3 regions of the Rossellomorea sp. GAMAL-10_SWC genome follow, and region 2 is predicted to be linked to each of the others. Evidence: riboswitches for the same ligand, from Rfam matches in the RefSeq annotation. Region 2 holds a riboswitch; each other region holds the start of a gene.

Region 1 (5,389 bases), 2.0 Mb from region 2:
AATTAATTGAGAAGATTGTCTTGCAACAGCGTAAAAAAGGATGCTCTTAATTGAGCATCCTTTCTAAATATTAACCTTGTTGAACAGGGCTTTTAGGCTCAGTGTCTAAATTCATTGCTGGTCCGAAGAATTCATAATGAATTTGTGCATCTTTAATTCCTAATTCTTTTAAGCTTGTTATAATCGCTTTTAAAAATGGTACTGGACCACATACGTAATAATCTGCATTGTCTGATTTAACATTGTTATTTAACCATTCTGCATCAATATAACCTTGCTTTTTAAAGTTATTATTTTGAAGATCTTCCTCAGATGGATTTTCATAAACAAATGATAAATTGTAATTTGTTAATTGCTCTTTTAATTGGTTTAGTTCATTTTCAAATGCTTGTAATTTACCGTTTCTTGAAGCGCTTATAAAGCTGACTTGACGATTTGGTTGATTGCTTGTAATTGACTTAGCCATACTGATTAATGGTGTAATTCCAACACCACCGCTTAAGAAAACAACATCTGAATCAGTTTCAGTATTTAAAGTAAATTCACCTGCTGGAGCAGTAATATCCAAAGTATCACCAACATTTACTTGATTGTGTAGGTAGTTTGAGAATTTACCAAGTGGTTGGTTTTCTTCAGCTTCTCTTTTTACTGAAATTCTAAAGTGATTTTTACCTGGTGCATCAGATAAGCTATATTGTCTGTTTGATAAATATTCTTCACCAGGAATTTGTGAGCGAACAGTAATATATTGACCAGGTAAGAAAGAAGGAACTGAAGAACCATCTTTAGGAACTAAGTAGAATGAAGTAATTACATCGCTTTCTTCAACTTTTTCGATGACTTTAAACTCTTTAAATTCAGACCAACCGCCTTCTTGGGAAGATGCTTCCTCATACATTTCTTTTTCGATATCGATAAATACTTGTGCAATAACTCCATATGCTTCCGCCCAAGCACCTAGTATTTCATCAGTTGCAGCATCACCAAGTACTTCTTTAATTGCCCCTAGTAAATGTTGCCCTACGATTGGATAGTGCTCTGCTTTAACTTGAAGACTGCGGTGTTTTTGCGCAATTTGTTTTACAACAGGAATAATTGTTGCTAGTTTATCAATGTTTTGTGCAGCAGCTAAAACAGTATTTGCAAGAGCAGTTTGTTGTCTACCTTGTTGTTGATTTGTATGATTAAATACATTTAATAGTTCAGGATGATTAGTAAATAAATTTTTATAGAATACTTTAGTGATTTCTGTACCCTTTACTTCTAAGACTGGAACTGTTGACTTAATAATATCAATTGTTTTTTGAGATAGCATGAAAAATCCCCCTAATCACGTTTTAAAGTAGTATTATAAATACATCTTTATCTTAGACCTAGAATTTATTTAAAGCAATATGTAAAATACATCTTTTTTGTATTTTTTCGCAAAAATGCATAAAAGTTTAAAAAAAGTTCACAATTATGCTATGATTAATCTTAAATAAAACAGTGAGGACAAGTTATGCGTTTAACAACTTATTCGGATTACTCTCTTCGTGTACTAATATTTCTAAGCTCTGAGCCACGTGAAAAATTAGTTAATATTAAGGACATTGCTGAAGCTTATGATATTTCTAAAAATCATTTAATGAAAATAATTTATAATTTAGGTAAGATGGGTTACATCGAAACAATTCGTGGCAGAAACGGTGGAATCCGTTTAGCTAAATTACCATCAGAAATAAATATCGGTGAAATAATTCGTAAAACTGAAGAAGACTTTAATATTGTAGAATGTTTTGAACACGGTAATACTTGTGTTATTACACCTGTTTGTTCTTTAAAACATATATTTAATAATGCATTAGAACAATTTTTACACGTTTTAGATCAATATACATTAGATGATATTGTAAAGAACAATGCGATGCTAAAAGATTATTTTTCAAGTAACACAAAAGAATAAATTTTTAGAAGAGCGTTCGTAATTTAAAAACACAAAAACCAACAAAGGCTTACTTTGTTGGTTTTTTTCATTTAAAGTGCTCTATTGACCTTTATAGTTTAATATACTTTACGTTTTCCATCGGTTCTTGGAATAAGGATGAAGCTATTTTACTAAAAATGGTTGGATCCCCAGTTGTAAAAAATTCATGTGAAGTGATTTCGTAGTTAGATAATATATTTTGTTGATCCAGAATTGCACTTACTTCTAGAGCTGTTTCATCACCAGAGCTGATAAGTTGGATTGATGGTCCCATCACTTTTTGGATGATTGGACCAAGTAATGGGTAATGCGTGCAACCTAGTATTAGGGTATCGATATTTGAATCAATAAGCGGTGCAAGAGTGTGTTTAACAATCTCAAATATTTCAGGTTTATTGTAGTCCCCATTTTCAACAATTCCAGCAAACTCTGGGCATGCCAAGCCTTCAATTATAACTTTGTCATTAATCCGCTTTAGTGCGGAATGATATGCTTTACTATTAATAGTAGCATTCGTTCCAATGACACCGATTTGGTCATTTTGTGTTAATTTTATTGCTGCTCTAGCACCTGGGCGGACAACTCCAATGACTGGAATTTGAAGTTTTTCTCGCATTTCATTTAAGACAACTGAAGTTGCTGTATTACAGGCGATGACTAACATTTTTATATCTTTCTCCAATAGAAAGTTAGTCATTTCCCAAGTGAATTCTCTGATTTCCGTATATGGTCGTGATCCGTATGGACATCTTGCAGTATCGCCTAAGTATAAAATGTCCTCTTTAGGTAATTGTCTAATAATTTGTTTGGCAACTGTTAAGCCCCCAACACCTGAGTCGATGACTCCGATTGGTTTATTCAAAAAATCCCCTCATTTTACTTAATAATTTGTTGATGTAGTATATTCTTTATTCATTTAAGATTTTACTATAAGAAATGATATTTTTGTTTATCATTCTCTTTTTAAAAATGTTAAAATTTCATAGTTTTATTGCTCTTATTAACAGAGTATTAAAACATTTAAACACAAGTTAAAAATAATTCGTAAATTCAATCATTATCTGTTATATTAATGAGGAAAAGTTTATATATGAGAAAAAATGTGGAGGAGCCAGTGTTGCTGGCTGAGATAGCATCCTTAAGATGTTGACTCTTAGAACCTGATCTGGGTGATGCCAGCGTAGGGAACAGTATCTCTTTTTAGATATGTTTTTTACAGCGCATTTACGTCCGGGTTAATATCCGGACGTTTTCTTTTTGTATAAACAAAAAACAAAAAGGAGATATAGATAATGAAAAAACTAGTAGTATTTTTAGTAGCTATTTGTTTAATGTTAACTGGGTGTGGTCAAGACAAAACTGCTACTACTAAAAAGCCAAAGCAATTAAAAAAGGTGACTGTCGTACTAGACTGGACGCCAAATACAAATCATACTGGGCTATTTGTTGCTAAGGAAAAAGGTTATTTTAAGGAACAAGGTCTTGATGTAGATATAATCAGCCCAGGAGAAACAGGTGCAGACCAATTAGTTGCATCTGGTAAAGCAGATTTTGGGGTTTCTTATCAAGAGTCAATTACACAAGCAAGAGTTCAAAATGTACCGATTGTATCTATTGCAGCAATTATTCAACATAATACTTCTGGATTTGCATCACCAGTGAAAAAAGGAATTAAGTCACCAAAAGATTTCGTTGGAAAAACATATGGTGGTTGGGGTTCACCGGTTGAAAAGGCTATTTTAAAATCACTTATGTCAGAAGAAAATGCGAATGTTAATAAGTTAAATATCGTTAATATGGGTGATGCTGATTTCTTTACAGCGGTAAAAAGAGATATCGATTTTGCGTGGATTTATCAAGGATGGACAGGAATTGAAGCAGAGCTACGTGGAGAAAAATTAAACATGATATATTTAACTGATTATAGTAAAAAGCTAGATTACTATACTCCAGTTTTAGCTACGAACGAAAAAATGATTAGTAAAAACCCTAAAATAGTAAAAGCGTTTGTGGCTGCAGCATCAAAAGGATATAATTTTGCGATTGATAACCCAAAAGAAGCTGCATCGATTTTAATAAAAGATAATCCGGACTTAGATAAAAAATTAGTGGAAAAAAGTCAAGAATGGTTAGCATCTAAATATAAAGATGATGCGGACCGTTGGGGTGAGCAAAAGTTATCAGTTTGGAAAAACTATGCTGATTTCTTAGCTGAAAATAAATTATTAGAAGGAAACTTTAAGCCAAAAGAAGCATTTACGAATGATTTCTTACCAGCGAAATAAGGAGGAGCAAAAATGCAAACTACTTTAATGAGTGTCCAAATTATACCGAAAACAAATAATATTGAGGATGTTATTCCAGCAGTTGATGAAGCAATTAAAATTATTGATGAATCAGGTGTAAAATATCAAGTTCAACCATTGGAAACAACTATGGAAGGCGACTTGAATCAATTATTAATGGTTGTTCAAAAAATGAATGAAAGAATGATTGAAATAGGTTGCCACAATGTAATAACTCAAATGAAAATACTTTATCAACCACAAGGTATTACGATGGATGTGTTAACGGAGAAGTACCGTTAATGAAATCTAAAAATATAAAAGGATGGCAACCTATCGTTGTCATCCTGCTTTTTTTAATTTGCTGGCAGCTAAGTATTAAAATTTGGAAAATCGAATCTTGGTTATTACCAGGACCAATCGCAATCTTTAAAGAAGGAATGAAATCAACTAATTCACTACTTCCTCATATTTCTTCTACAATTCAATTAACGATTATTGGTTTGTTAATTGGTAGTTTATTAGGATTTTTAATCGCATTTCTATTGCATTTAATTCCAGGTGTTAGGGAAGCTTTTTACCCATTATTAATTCTTTCGCAAAATGTACCAATTATCGTATTGGCACCGCTTTTAATTATTTGGTTTGGATTTGGTGTATTACCTAAATTAATTATTATTTCTCTTGTTTGTTTTTTCCCTGTTACAGTTTCAGCGTTGGATGGTTTCCGACAAACACCAAGTGAACTAATAAATTATATGAAAATGGCGGGAGCATCCAAATCACAAATTTTTTGGAAAGTTGAATTGCCTTTTTCTCTACCTTCCATTTTTTCTGGCTTAAAGATTTCAGCGACTTATAGTGTTATGGGAGCAGTTATCTCTGAATGGCTAGGAGCGAAATCTGGAATTGGGGTCTATATGACTTTAGCTTCATCTTCATTTAGAACAGATCGAGTATTTGTTTCAATTTTTATCATTATGTTTTTAAGTATGCTTTTCTTCTTCCTAATAGTTGTAATTGAACGTTTTACTGTTAAATGGAAAGTTAAAGGGGAGAAACGGAAATGACACTACAAGTGGAACAATTATCAAAGAGTTATAGCGGTCATCAAGTATTAGAAAATATATCCCTTTAT
Region 2 (5,389 bases):
TTGCTGATGTAATATGATCGTAGCCAGGCGCAATATCAGTCGTTAACGGTCCTAATGTATAAAATGGCGCTTCTTGACAAATTTCTAATTGTTTATCCATATTCTCTTTAATTAAGTGCATTGGTACATGTCCTGGTCCTTCAATCATAACTTGAACATCGTGTTTCCAAGCAATTTTCGTTAACTCACCTAGTGTTTCTAACTCAGCGAATTGTGCTTCATCATTTGCATCGGCAATTGAGCCTGGTCTCAGTCCATCTCCTAAAGAGAAGGTTACGTCATAACGCTTCATAATTTCACAAATTTCTTCAAAATGAGTATATAAAAAATTCTCTTTATGGTGAGCTAAACACCATTGAGCCAAAATAGACCCGCCACGAGATACAATTCCTGTCACTCGTTTTGCAGTTAATGGGATATAGCGTAATAATACTCCCGCATGAATCGTAAAATAGTCTACCCCTTGTTCCGCTTGTTCGATTAGAGTATCTCTAAACACTTCCCAGGTTAAATCTTCAGCGATTCCATTAACCTTTTCAAGCGCCTGATAAATCGGAACTGTCCCTACTGGTACCGGCGAGTTTCGGACAATCCATTCACGTGTTGTATGAATATTCTTCCCAGTAGAAAGGTCCATCATCGTATCCGCTCCCCAACGAGTAGCCCATGTCATTTTTTCTACTTCTTCCTCGATTGAAGACGTAACCGCTGAATTACCTATATTGGCATTAATTTTCACATGAAAATTACGACCGATAATCATTGGCTCACTTTCAGGGTGATTAATATTCGATGGAATGACAGCCCTTCCTTTTGCAACCTCATCACGAACAAATTCGGCTGAAACATTCTCTCGAATCGCAATAAATTCCATTTCAGGTGTAATAATTCCTTTACGAGCATAATGCATTTGAGTAATATTTCCATTATCTTTTGCACGTAATGGTTTTCTTTTTAACCCTTTAAATACTTCAACATTATGTTGATCTGACTCTTTTCTATATCCATTATCTTCAGGCTTTATTTCACGCCCTTCATACTCTTCAACATCATTTCTTTCGATTACCCAGTTATGTCTAATCGCCTTAAGTCCCATTCGAATATCAACTGAGCTAGCTGAGTCTGTGTAAGGTCCACTAGTGTCGTATACTCTAACTGGAGCATTTTCTTCTTCGCCAAAAGTGCCAGTTGTTGGACTTAATTGAATCTCACGCATTGGCACCTTAATGTCAGGTCTAGATCCTTCAACATATACCTTCTTACTTCCTGAAAAACTAGACATGATGGAAAAATTCATTTCATTTACAGAATTGTTCATTTGATTTCATTCCCCTTTTTAATTAGTTTAAAAAGGACGAAATCCAATCCATTTAAAGCATGAAAAAAAGCCGGAATCTTATGTTTAAGACCCGGCTAAGTGTTAGCAAAACTACATTAATAATTATGTAATCATTAATGAAAATTTCTAACTTCCCCACGCTGGTATGAACCAGATCAGGTCCTGAGGGTTAAGAAACTTAATCACGTTTCTCTCTCAGCCCAATTAATTGGACACCCCTAGTCAATCTATTAAATTGTTCAAACTAAATATAAACCCATAAATTTAAAATGTAAATGTTTTTATTTCCCTAAATTTTTACAGAAACTCCAAACAAAAAAAAGATTTTGGTTTTTTTTTATTCCTAAAAACACTTGATTTCACTATACTTCAAGCCCAATTTCTGGTACTAAAATTGGACTAGTAAAAATAAATTTAGTATTGAATATTATTTTTTATATGCTATGCTAAGATTAATTTTCATACATATTCATCACTAGGGGATCCCTTGATAAGGGCTGAGAATAAGGTAGTTACTTTTAAACCCTCAAAACCTGAACAGGCTAGTACCTGCGTAGGAAAGTGGCGCATTTTATACTTTTTTCGCGTGTAATGTAACCACTTTCTTTTTTTAGGAAAGTGGTTTTTTTGTTTGAAAAAATTTTGCAAATGAAAGAGGCTGGGCCATGGAACTTATTGCAATTACAGATGATCAGCACTCAGTCGAAGTACTTGCTACAAAAATAATTCAAATAATCGATGCAGTCGACTATGTACATATTCGCGAAAAGTCGAAAACGGCAATTGAGCTACTATCACTCTTAAATCTACTAAAAATAAACAAGGTAGATATGAAAAAAATTGTTTTAAATGATCGTTTAGATATAGCTATTTTCTCTAACCTATCAAATATTCACTTACCGGGACATGGTCTTCCCCTTGTTGATGTAAAAGAATATTTTCCTAATTTACGAGTAGGAAAATCAGTTCACACACTTACTGAAGCAATACAGGCAGAAAATGATAAAGCTGACTATATTCTGTACGGTCATTGTTTTGAAACAGAGTGTAAAAATGGATTAACACCTAATGGGATTGAACTAATTCCAGAAATGAAAAAAACGTTAACTATACCAATCTATGCAGTCGGCGGAATATTACCTGAACATATCCAAGTTCTAAAAGAGAACGAAATTGATGGTATAGCTGTCATGTCTGGCATATTTTCTGCCCGAAATCCTCTAGAAGCTGCGCTGCAATATTTTGAAAGGTGCAAATTCGCTTATGAACAAGAAATTTGATGTTGTATTAATTGGTGGTGGAATAATAGGTTGTTCCATTGCTTATTATCTAGCGAAAGAAAATATTCATGTCGCAGTTCTTGAAGGACAACAAGTTGGACAGAAAACAACTAAGGCAGCTGCTGGAATGCTTGGTGCCCATTCCGAGTGGGATCACTCCGAGTCGTTTTTTACTTTTGCTAGAAATAGTCAATTAACTTATTTTCACCTTCAAGAAGAATTAAAAGAATTATGTGGAATTGATATTGAACTTAAAAAAGGTGGCATTTTCAAACTAGCTTATACAGATTTAGAAAAAAAACAATTAACTCCGCTACTCACTCAAACTTCGGCACTTTGGTATAACCAGGAGGAGTTAAAAAAACAGATACCTGGCATTCATCCAAACATCATTGGAGCAGCTTATATTGAAGACGATGTGAATGTATTACCTGTTTCTGTCTGTAATGCGTTTTGCAAAAGTGCTCAAATTTTAGGTGCATCTATTTTTGAATATACACATGTATTTCAGATTCAAAAAAATGATTCACATTATTTAATTAAAACAACAAATGGCGATTTTGAAGCAAAAACTATAGTGGTTGCAAGTGGCGTTTGGAGTAATTCATTGTTTGGACAGCTTGGATTACAACACGAAATTATTCCCGTTAAAGGTGAATGCATCTCTGTCAAAAGTGAAAAGGTTGCATTAAAGCATACTCTCTTCCATGAACAAAATTATATTGTTCCAAGGAATGACGGCCGCCTTGTCATCGGAGCTACCATGTTTGATAACGAATGGAATGAGAACCCTAGCTTAAGGGGGATTGAGTCATTAATACAAAGCGCTAAAAAAATGCTTCCCGAAATTGATGACATGAAAATTGATTCATTTTGGGCAGGATTACGACCGCGAACTCTCGACTATAATCCCTTTATTGGAACTCATCCAGATGAGGATCAAATCTTATTTGCGACCGGCCATTTTCGAAATGGAATATTGCTTGCACCAGCAACTGGAAAATTAATTCGAGATTTGATCCTTAAGCGGAAAGTCAATCGTAACTGGATCGAAGCATTTAAAATCAATCGTTAATTTTAACTCTTTGGGGGTGTAATCTTTTGGAAATAAGGTTAAACGGAAAGAATATTGATATTTCGAGCATAACCTGTACAATTCAGGATCTGCTGAATGAATATCAATTAGAAAACCGAATTGTTATTGTCGAGGTAAATAAAGAAATTATTTATAAGGAACAGTATTCGTTAACTCATCTCTCTAACGGAGATTCTGTAGAATTAATACATTTTGTAGGTGGTGGCTAATTATGTTAAAAGTAGGAAATCATACGTTTCATTCAAGATTATTATTAGGAACAGGAAAATACCCTTCATTTGAAGTCCAGAAAGAAGCTGTTGAAGTATCGGAAGCCGAGATCCTAACTTTTGCTGTTAGAAGAATGAATATTTTTGAGGAATCTCAACCAAATTTTCTTGAACAATTAGATCTAACGAAATATAAATTATTGCCAAATACAGCTGGTGCAAAAACTGCTGAAGAGGCAGTTAGAATTGCACGATTGGCAAAAGCGTCAGGCTTGTGCGATATGATCAAGGTAGAAGTAATTGGGTGTGATAAATCATTATTACCTGATCCAATCGAAACATTGAAGGCATCAGAAATGTTATTAAACGAAGGCTTTATTGTATTACCTTATACTTCCGATGATGTTGTGCTAGCAAGAAGACTAGAAGAACTTGGTGTACATGCGATTATGCCAGGTGCATCTCCAATCGGTTCCGGAAAAGGAATTATTAATCCATTAAATCTTAAATTCATCATTGAGCAATCGAATGTTCCTGTTATAGTAGATGCCGGAATCGGGTCTCCAAAAGATGCAGCTTTTGCGATGGAACTAGGTGCTGATGGAGTCCTTTTAAATACTGCTGTTTCTAATGCGAAAAATCCTGTAAAAATGGCCTTTGCAATGAAGCTTGCTATTGAAGCAGGAAGGCTTGGTTATGAGGCAGGAAGAATTGAAGAAAAAAATTATGGTGAAGCTAGTAGCCCAATCACAGGGTTGGTGAATTCTTGACAAACCGTTATGCAAAGCAAGAATTATTTTTAGGAAGAGATCACCAATCAAACTTACAAAAAGCCAGTGCCATTATTATTGGTGTAGGTGCACTAGGCTCATCAATAGCAGAAATGCTTGTACGAGCAGGAATTGGAAATATAACAATTGTTGACCGCGATTACGTTGAATGGAGTAATTTACAAAGGCAATCTCTTTATACTGAAGAAGATGCTAGAAATAAACTACCTAAAGTAATTGCAGCTAAAAATCGACTTCAACAAATTAATAGTGAAGTGTCCATTACTAGTTTAATAACAGATATTACTAGTCTTAATATTGAAGAGCTGATTAAAGGTCAAACAATCATACTAGATGCAACAGATAATTTTGAAACTAGAATGGTAGTGAATGATGCAGCAATTAAGCATGGGATTCCTTTTATTTTTGGTGCGTGTGTTGGAAGCTACGGCCTCTCATTTCCAATTATTCCAGGAAAAACTCCTTGTCTTAACTGTTTATTAAATCATATACCAACTTTAAATATGACTTGCGATACAGTAGGAGTAATCAGTCCAATTGTGCAAATGATTGCTGCCTACCAAGTAACCTATGCCATGCAATATCTTACTAACTATGAACTTTTACCAATCTTACAATCGATTGATGTTTGGAAGCATGAAAAGTCTGATATAAACATCGAAAAATTAAAAAAT
Region 3 (5,389 bases), 430 kb from region 2:
TGAGCCTAATTTCGCTGATAGAGATTTTGCAATTTCAACGCCGTCTTCTTCACCAGCTACAGAATCCACACCTTTAATTTGAACCTTTAAGCCAGCAATCATTTTAATTTCTGACATATTTCCACGAACTACTGCAAAACGTACTTCTTTCAATAATTTAGAAGTCGTTTCTGTACGTAAAGTAGTTGCTCCTACACCAACAGGATCTAATATAACTGGTACGCCTAATTGATTAGCTTTTTTACCAGCCTTAATCATTGATTGAATTGTTCTTTCATTTAATGTTCCAATATTAATAACAAGTGCTGATGCAAAAGATACCATTTCTTCTACTTCGGCTAAATCATCTGCCATAACTGGTGATCCACCTAGGGCTAACACCATATTTGCACAGTCATTTACAGTTACATAATTTGTAATGTGATGAACTAAAGGCTTTTTCTCTTTCACACTTTCAAGAATTTGACTCATTTCATTCATAGTTAACATTTTTTTCTCCCCCGATTTGCTTTGGAACAAGCTTATTAATAACAAACTGAACAACTATATAAATGACACAAATTAAAATCATACTTGGAACAGTAGCTCCAAGGAAGAAGTCTAATTGTACAAACTTACGATAAATAAAAACTCCTAAAATCCATGTAATAAACGCGATCCAATCAATCTTCAACGATTTACTTATATTTGTTCTTTTTAGAATAAAATAGTCCGTTAATAAAATTGCATATAACGGTGCAAAAAAAGAACCAATTGTATATAAAAATCCTTCATACTTCTCTATTGGGAAAATAACGGCCAATAATGTTCCAAGAGCTGTAACGATTAGGGCGATATGTTTTCCATTTAGCTTTGGAAAAATGGTTGTAACTGATATTCCGGCAGAGTAAGCATCCATGAAAGTCGTTGTAACAGTTGCTAAGACGACGATACCAACTGCAAATAATCCTAGATTTGCACTCATTAAAACAGCAACCGGGTCTACTTGATTAAATGCTAATGCTGCGCCTAGCCCAATAATATACATCCAAGAGCTACCAAACATATAACCTATAAAACTACCAATCGCTCCATCTTTTGTTGTCTTCGCGAAACGAGTATAATCACTAATTAATGGAATCCACGATAATGGCATAATTACCGATAATTCAACGGCTGCACCAAAAGATAATCCTGAAGTGCTTGGTTGGGTTAGGATCTTATCACTTTTAAAAATGACAAAACAGAGCATAATTGTTAAGACAAATAACAAACAAACGGCTAAACTATTAAGTTTTTTTGAAGCATTTTGCCCAAAGTACAACCAGATTGCGATCAATACTCCAATTACTAAACACCAAACCCATAGGTGGTCAAACCGATAATCTTTAATTGTAACTAAATTGATTGAGCGAGCACCTGTTAAAATCATAATTGCTGTCCAGCCTAGTAACTGTAGAACATTCAAAAGCGAAAACAAATAGCTACCATAGCTACCAAATGAAATTTTTGTAGATTCCATTGCTGATAATCTTTGCTGAGAACCAATGACTCCACCTAATATAAGCAATAATGTTCCAAGTAAATGCCCTACTAAAATGGCCGTCAAGCCTTTCGTAAAACCTAGTGGTGCTACTAGGGCACCAGTCATAATTTCTGCTACAGAAACTGCCGCACCAAACCAAAGTGTTGTAAAGTTCCACTTCGTCATTTTTACATTTTGATTAGACATATTGAGCTCCTGCCTTTTCATACAATGAGTAAAAATGATGTACAGGACCTACCCCTTTTCCGATTGAAAAGGAATGTTGGATTGCTAATGTTATATAGTTTTTCGCCTCTCTAATTGCCTCATTTAATTCAAGTTCATTTGCTAAATTAGATGTAATGGCTGAAGATAAAGTGCAACCTGTACCGTGGGTATTAATTGTATTAATTCTAACGCTATTAAAGCTTGTAAATTCCTCGCCATTAAAACAAATATCGGTAGCCTCCCCCTCTAGATGACCACCTTTTACAAGGACGTTTTTAGCACCTAATGAGTGAATTTGAATAGCAGCTTCTTTCATCTCTTCAATCGTTGTAATTTTTCTTCCAGTAATGACTTCTGCTTCAGGAAGATTTGGCGTAATAACAGTTGCTAATGGAATCAATTTTTGTATTAAAGCTTCCTTTGCATCCGGACTTAATAAGTCAAATCCGCTTTTTGAAACCATAACTGGATCAACTACGATTTGCTTTGGTTTATATTGCTTTAGTTTCTCAGCAATGACTTTAATCGTCTTTATTTGAGATACCATTCCAATTTTTACAGCATCGACTTCAATATCAGTAAAAATTGCATCTAACTGACTAGCAATCATCTCTGGTGTCATATCTTGTACTGCAAACACTCCTTGCGTATTTTGAGCAGTTACTGCTGTAATTACACTCATTCCAAAAACACGATGAGCTGAAAACGTCTTTAAATCCGCTTGAATACCTGCACCACCACTTGAATCAGAGCCTGCTATCGTTAATACTTTCTTCAATTCTCTTCCCCCTATTTCATGAATAGAACTCTTTGATCTTACAGATAGAAGATGAAACTTGATTTTAAATACAAAAAAAGCACAAATCCCATAAGGACTTGTGCTCGAACAAATCAATGTTATGAATACAAAATATGTATTCTACCGTTCACTTTCCTACGCTGGCATTATCCAGATCAGGTTAAAGGGTCAAAGACTTATGTGTCTTAATCTCAGCCGAACGTTTACGGCACCCCTAGTACTATTCAATTATTTAAATTAATTACTTTATCATCTTAATTAATCCTTCTACTTTATTCAAGTATTTAGACAGTTTACTTTAAATTTTATCTTTTTAGTTAAAGCTATATTTCTATTTTGAATAATTTGTATCACAATTTGAACTACAAGTCTTTGCGATTGAGCATGAGCCACATTTACCTTTTTTCGTTTTCTTTATATATCGTAAAAGTGTCCACCCTGCATATCCAAAAATAAGAGCTCCTATTATAATATTGACAATCATAAGTAGATACCCCTTTCTTTAGTAGCCTAAGAGACTTCCAACTTGATAGATAATTAGCGCTAATATATACGCAATAACTAGTGCATATCCAACTGAGAAATACGTCCATTTAGCAGAACCTGTCTCTTTACGAATTGTCGCAACAGTTGCAAGACATGGTACATACAATAAGACAAATACCATAAAGCTAAATGCAGAAAGTGCAGAAAACTGTGTTGACAATATTCCTTGTAAAGAATGTGCATTTGGCACATGATAGATAATATTCATGGCAGATACGACTACCTCTTTAGCCAAAAATCCTGTTAGTAAAGAAGCACCTGCTTGCCACGTCCCGAAACCTAAAGGTGCAAGTATTGGTGTAAGTATTCCGCCAATCATTGCTAAAAAGCTATCATCCATCGAAACACCTAAACCACTTGGTCCCATATAAGATAATAACCATATTACTACAGAACCACCAAAAATAAACGTACCTGCTTTTCGAATAAATCCTTTACCTTTATCCCATGTGCTTCTAAATAAAGCTTTACCTTGTGGCATACGGTACGGTGGGAGTTCTACGACAAATAATGAAAATTCACCCTTTAATATAGTAGATGAAAAAACCTTAGCTAATACTAATGCAACTACTATTCCGAGTATATAGAGTGAAAAAACAACTATTGCTTGATTTTTTGCAAAAAACGCTCCAACGAAAAGTGCATATACTGGTAAACGCGCCGAACAAGACATTAATGGTGTTAACAAAATGGTGAGTAATCTCTCTCTAGGCTGTTCAATTGTTCTTGCAGCCATAACTCCAGGTACATTACAACCAAATCCAATAATCATTGGAATAAATGCCTTACCAGTTAAACCAACCATTTCCATCGAACGATCCATTACTAAAGCCGCTCGAGACATATATCCAAAATCTTCAAGGAATGAAATTAGTAAAAACAAAATAAAAATTTGTGGAACAAAGACTAAAACTCCACCAACACCGGCAACAATACCATCAAGAACAACTGCTTTTATAAAATCAGATGCATGTATTGCATTTAAGCCATTTGTTAGCCAGTCCGTTACAGATCCTGATAAAAACCCATCTAATGCGTCAGATAAGGGTAACCCCAACCAATCAAAAGTAAGCTTAAACATTAAAAACATTGTAACTAGGAAAATAGGAATACCCAAAATTGGGTGTGTCACAAATCGATCAATGCGATCAGTTAATGTAACTGCTTCATTAGATTCTTTCTCTACAGAACTTCCAATTAATTTTGAAATGACTTCTTTTCTTATAGAATAAATCCATTTTGAAGGTGATACACCTTTTTCACTGTGTAATTGTGCCTCTGTTATTTTAATTACTTGGTCAATTTTACTAAAATCGTAGGATGAAGCGATGAATTCAATTACCTCTTTATTGCCCTCTAAAATTTGTATTGCAGTCCATCTTTTAGGAATAGATAAAGTTGAAGGTAATAGTGTCATAATATTTTTAATACCGTCTTCAATAATTATTCCATAATCAATTTCAAACTCAACTTCAGATTGAGGAATTGTCTCTAGTAATTCGTTTACCTCGTTTGTTCCCTTACCCGATCTAGCGTCAATTGGAATAACTGGTACTTGTAATATCTTTGAGATACTAGAAGGATCAACTGAAATTCCTCTTCTTTTAGCAACATCAACCATATTTAGACCAATAATCATTGATTTATTAAACTCTAGAAGTTGAAGAGTGAGCATTAAATTTCTTTCTAATTGAGCAGCGTCAACAATATTAATCATCCCATCAAATGTTTCATTTACAAAAAAATGTGAAACAACGGCCTCATCTTTTGAAAGAGGGCTTAGAGAATAGATACCTGGTAAATCAATTAGATTTCCAAGTTTATTTTTTATACTCCCTACCTTTTTTTCAACGGTAACCCCACTCCAATTTCCTACATATTGGTATGTACCTGTTAAATTATTAAATAGAGAAGTTTTTCCTGTATTTGGATTTCCAATAAGCGCTATATTTAACATATTTTTTCTACCTTTATCCCAGATGCATCATGAAATCGAATGCCAAGTGATTGTCCGCAATTTTCAATCATACAAGGCCCTTTGAACGGCATTGTACATTGTAGGCAGACCATAGCCCCTTCACTTATCCCTAGATCTAAAAGACGTCTCTTCACTGCCTCACCTAGTGATGACAAGTCCGTTATTTTTGCTTTTTCGCCTATTTTTAATTCTGAAAGTAACATAAGTGATTCCCCCGGATCAAAACTTATTATATAAACAATTAATAATGATAATCCTTATCAATATCTTTATCTTAAGTGAAGACAAGTTAATTGTCTACCTGCTTTTATGAAAAGGTTAACTTAAGAAAAAA

The links. A riboswitch is a leader RNA that binds a small molecule or an ion and turns the genes downstream of it on or off. The one in region 2 is predicted to bind thiamine pyrophosphate.
Region 1: another riboswitch for thiamine pyrophosphate. It lies ahead of V5E38_RS15910 (ABC transporter substrate-binding protein); the one in region 2 lies ahead of V5E38_RS00840 (thiamine phosphate synthase).
Region 3: another riboswitch for thiamine pyrophosphate. It lies ahead of thiD (bifunctional hydroxymethylpyrimidine kinase/phosphomethylpyrimidine kinase); the one in region 2 lies ahead of V5E38_RS00840 (thiamine phosphate synthase).

The regions. Positions count from the first base shown of each region.
Region 1 is NZ_CP144911.1:3,201,508-3,206,896, reverse strand. It holds gene hmpA (NO-inducible flavohemoprotein) at 71-1,315, opposite strand; gene V5E38_RS15920 (RrF2 family transcriptional regulator) at 1,502-1,945, shown strand; gene racE (glutamate racemase) at 2,037-2,828, opposite strand; TPP riboswitch at 3,061-3,170, shown strand; gene V5E38_RS15910 (ABC transporter substrate-binding protein) at 3,259-4,251, shown strand; gene V5E38_RS15905 (thiamine-binding protein) at 4,264-4,554, shown strand; gene V5E38_RS15900 (ABC transporter permease) at 4,554-5,321, shown strand; gene V5E38_RS15895 (ABC transporter ATP-binding protein) at 5,318-5,389, shown strand, end outside.
Region 2 is NZ_CP144911.1:165,374-170,762, reverse strand. It holds gene thiC (phosphomethylpyrimidine synthase ThiC) at 1-1,318, opposite strand, end outside; TPP riboswitch at 1,455-1,569, opposite strand; TPP riboswitch at 1,807-1,916, shown strand; gene V5E38_RS00840 (thiamine phosphate synthase) at 2,005-2,619, shown strand; gene thiO (glycine oxidase ThiO) at 2,603-3,694, shown strand; gene thiS (sulfur carrier protein ThiS) at 3,721-3,924, shown strand; gene V5E38_RS00825 (thiazole synthase) at 3,927-4,694, shown strand; gene V5E38_RS00820 (ThiF family adenylyltransferase) at 4,691-5,389, shown strand, end outside.
Region 3 is NZ_CP144911.1:4,735,056-4,740,444, reverse strand. It holds gene thiM (hydroxyethylthiazole kinase) at 1-489, opposite strand, end outside; gene cytX (SLC5/6 family protein) at 473-1,711, opposite strand; gene thiD (bifunctional hydroxymethylpyrimidine kinase/phosphomethylpyrimidine kinase) at 1,704-2,510, opposite strand; TPP riboswitch at 2,647-2,757, opposite strand; gene V5E38_RS22845 (FeoB-associated Cys-rich membrane protein) at 2,863-3,015, opposite strand; gene feoB (ferrous iron transporter B) at 3,034-5,034, opposite strand; gene V5E38_RS22835 (FeoA family protein) at 5,028-5,258, opposite strand.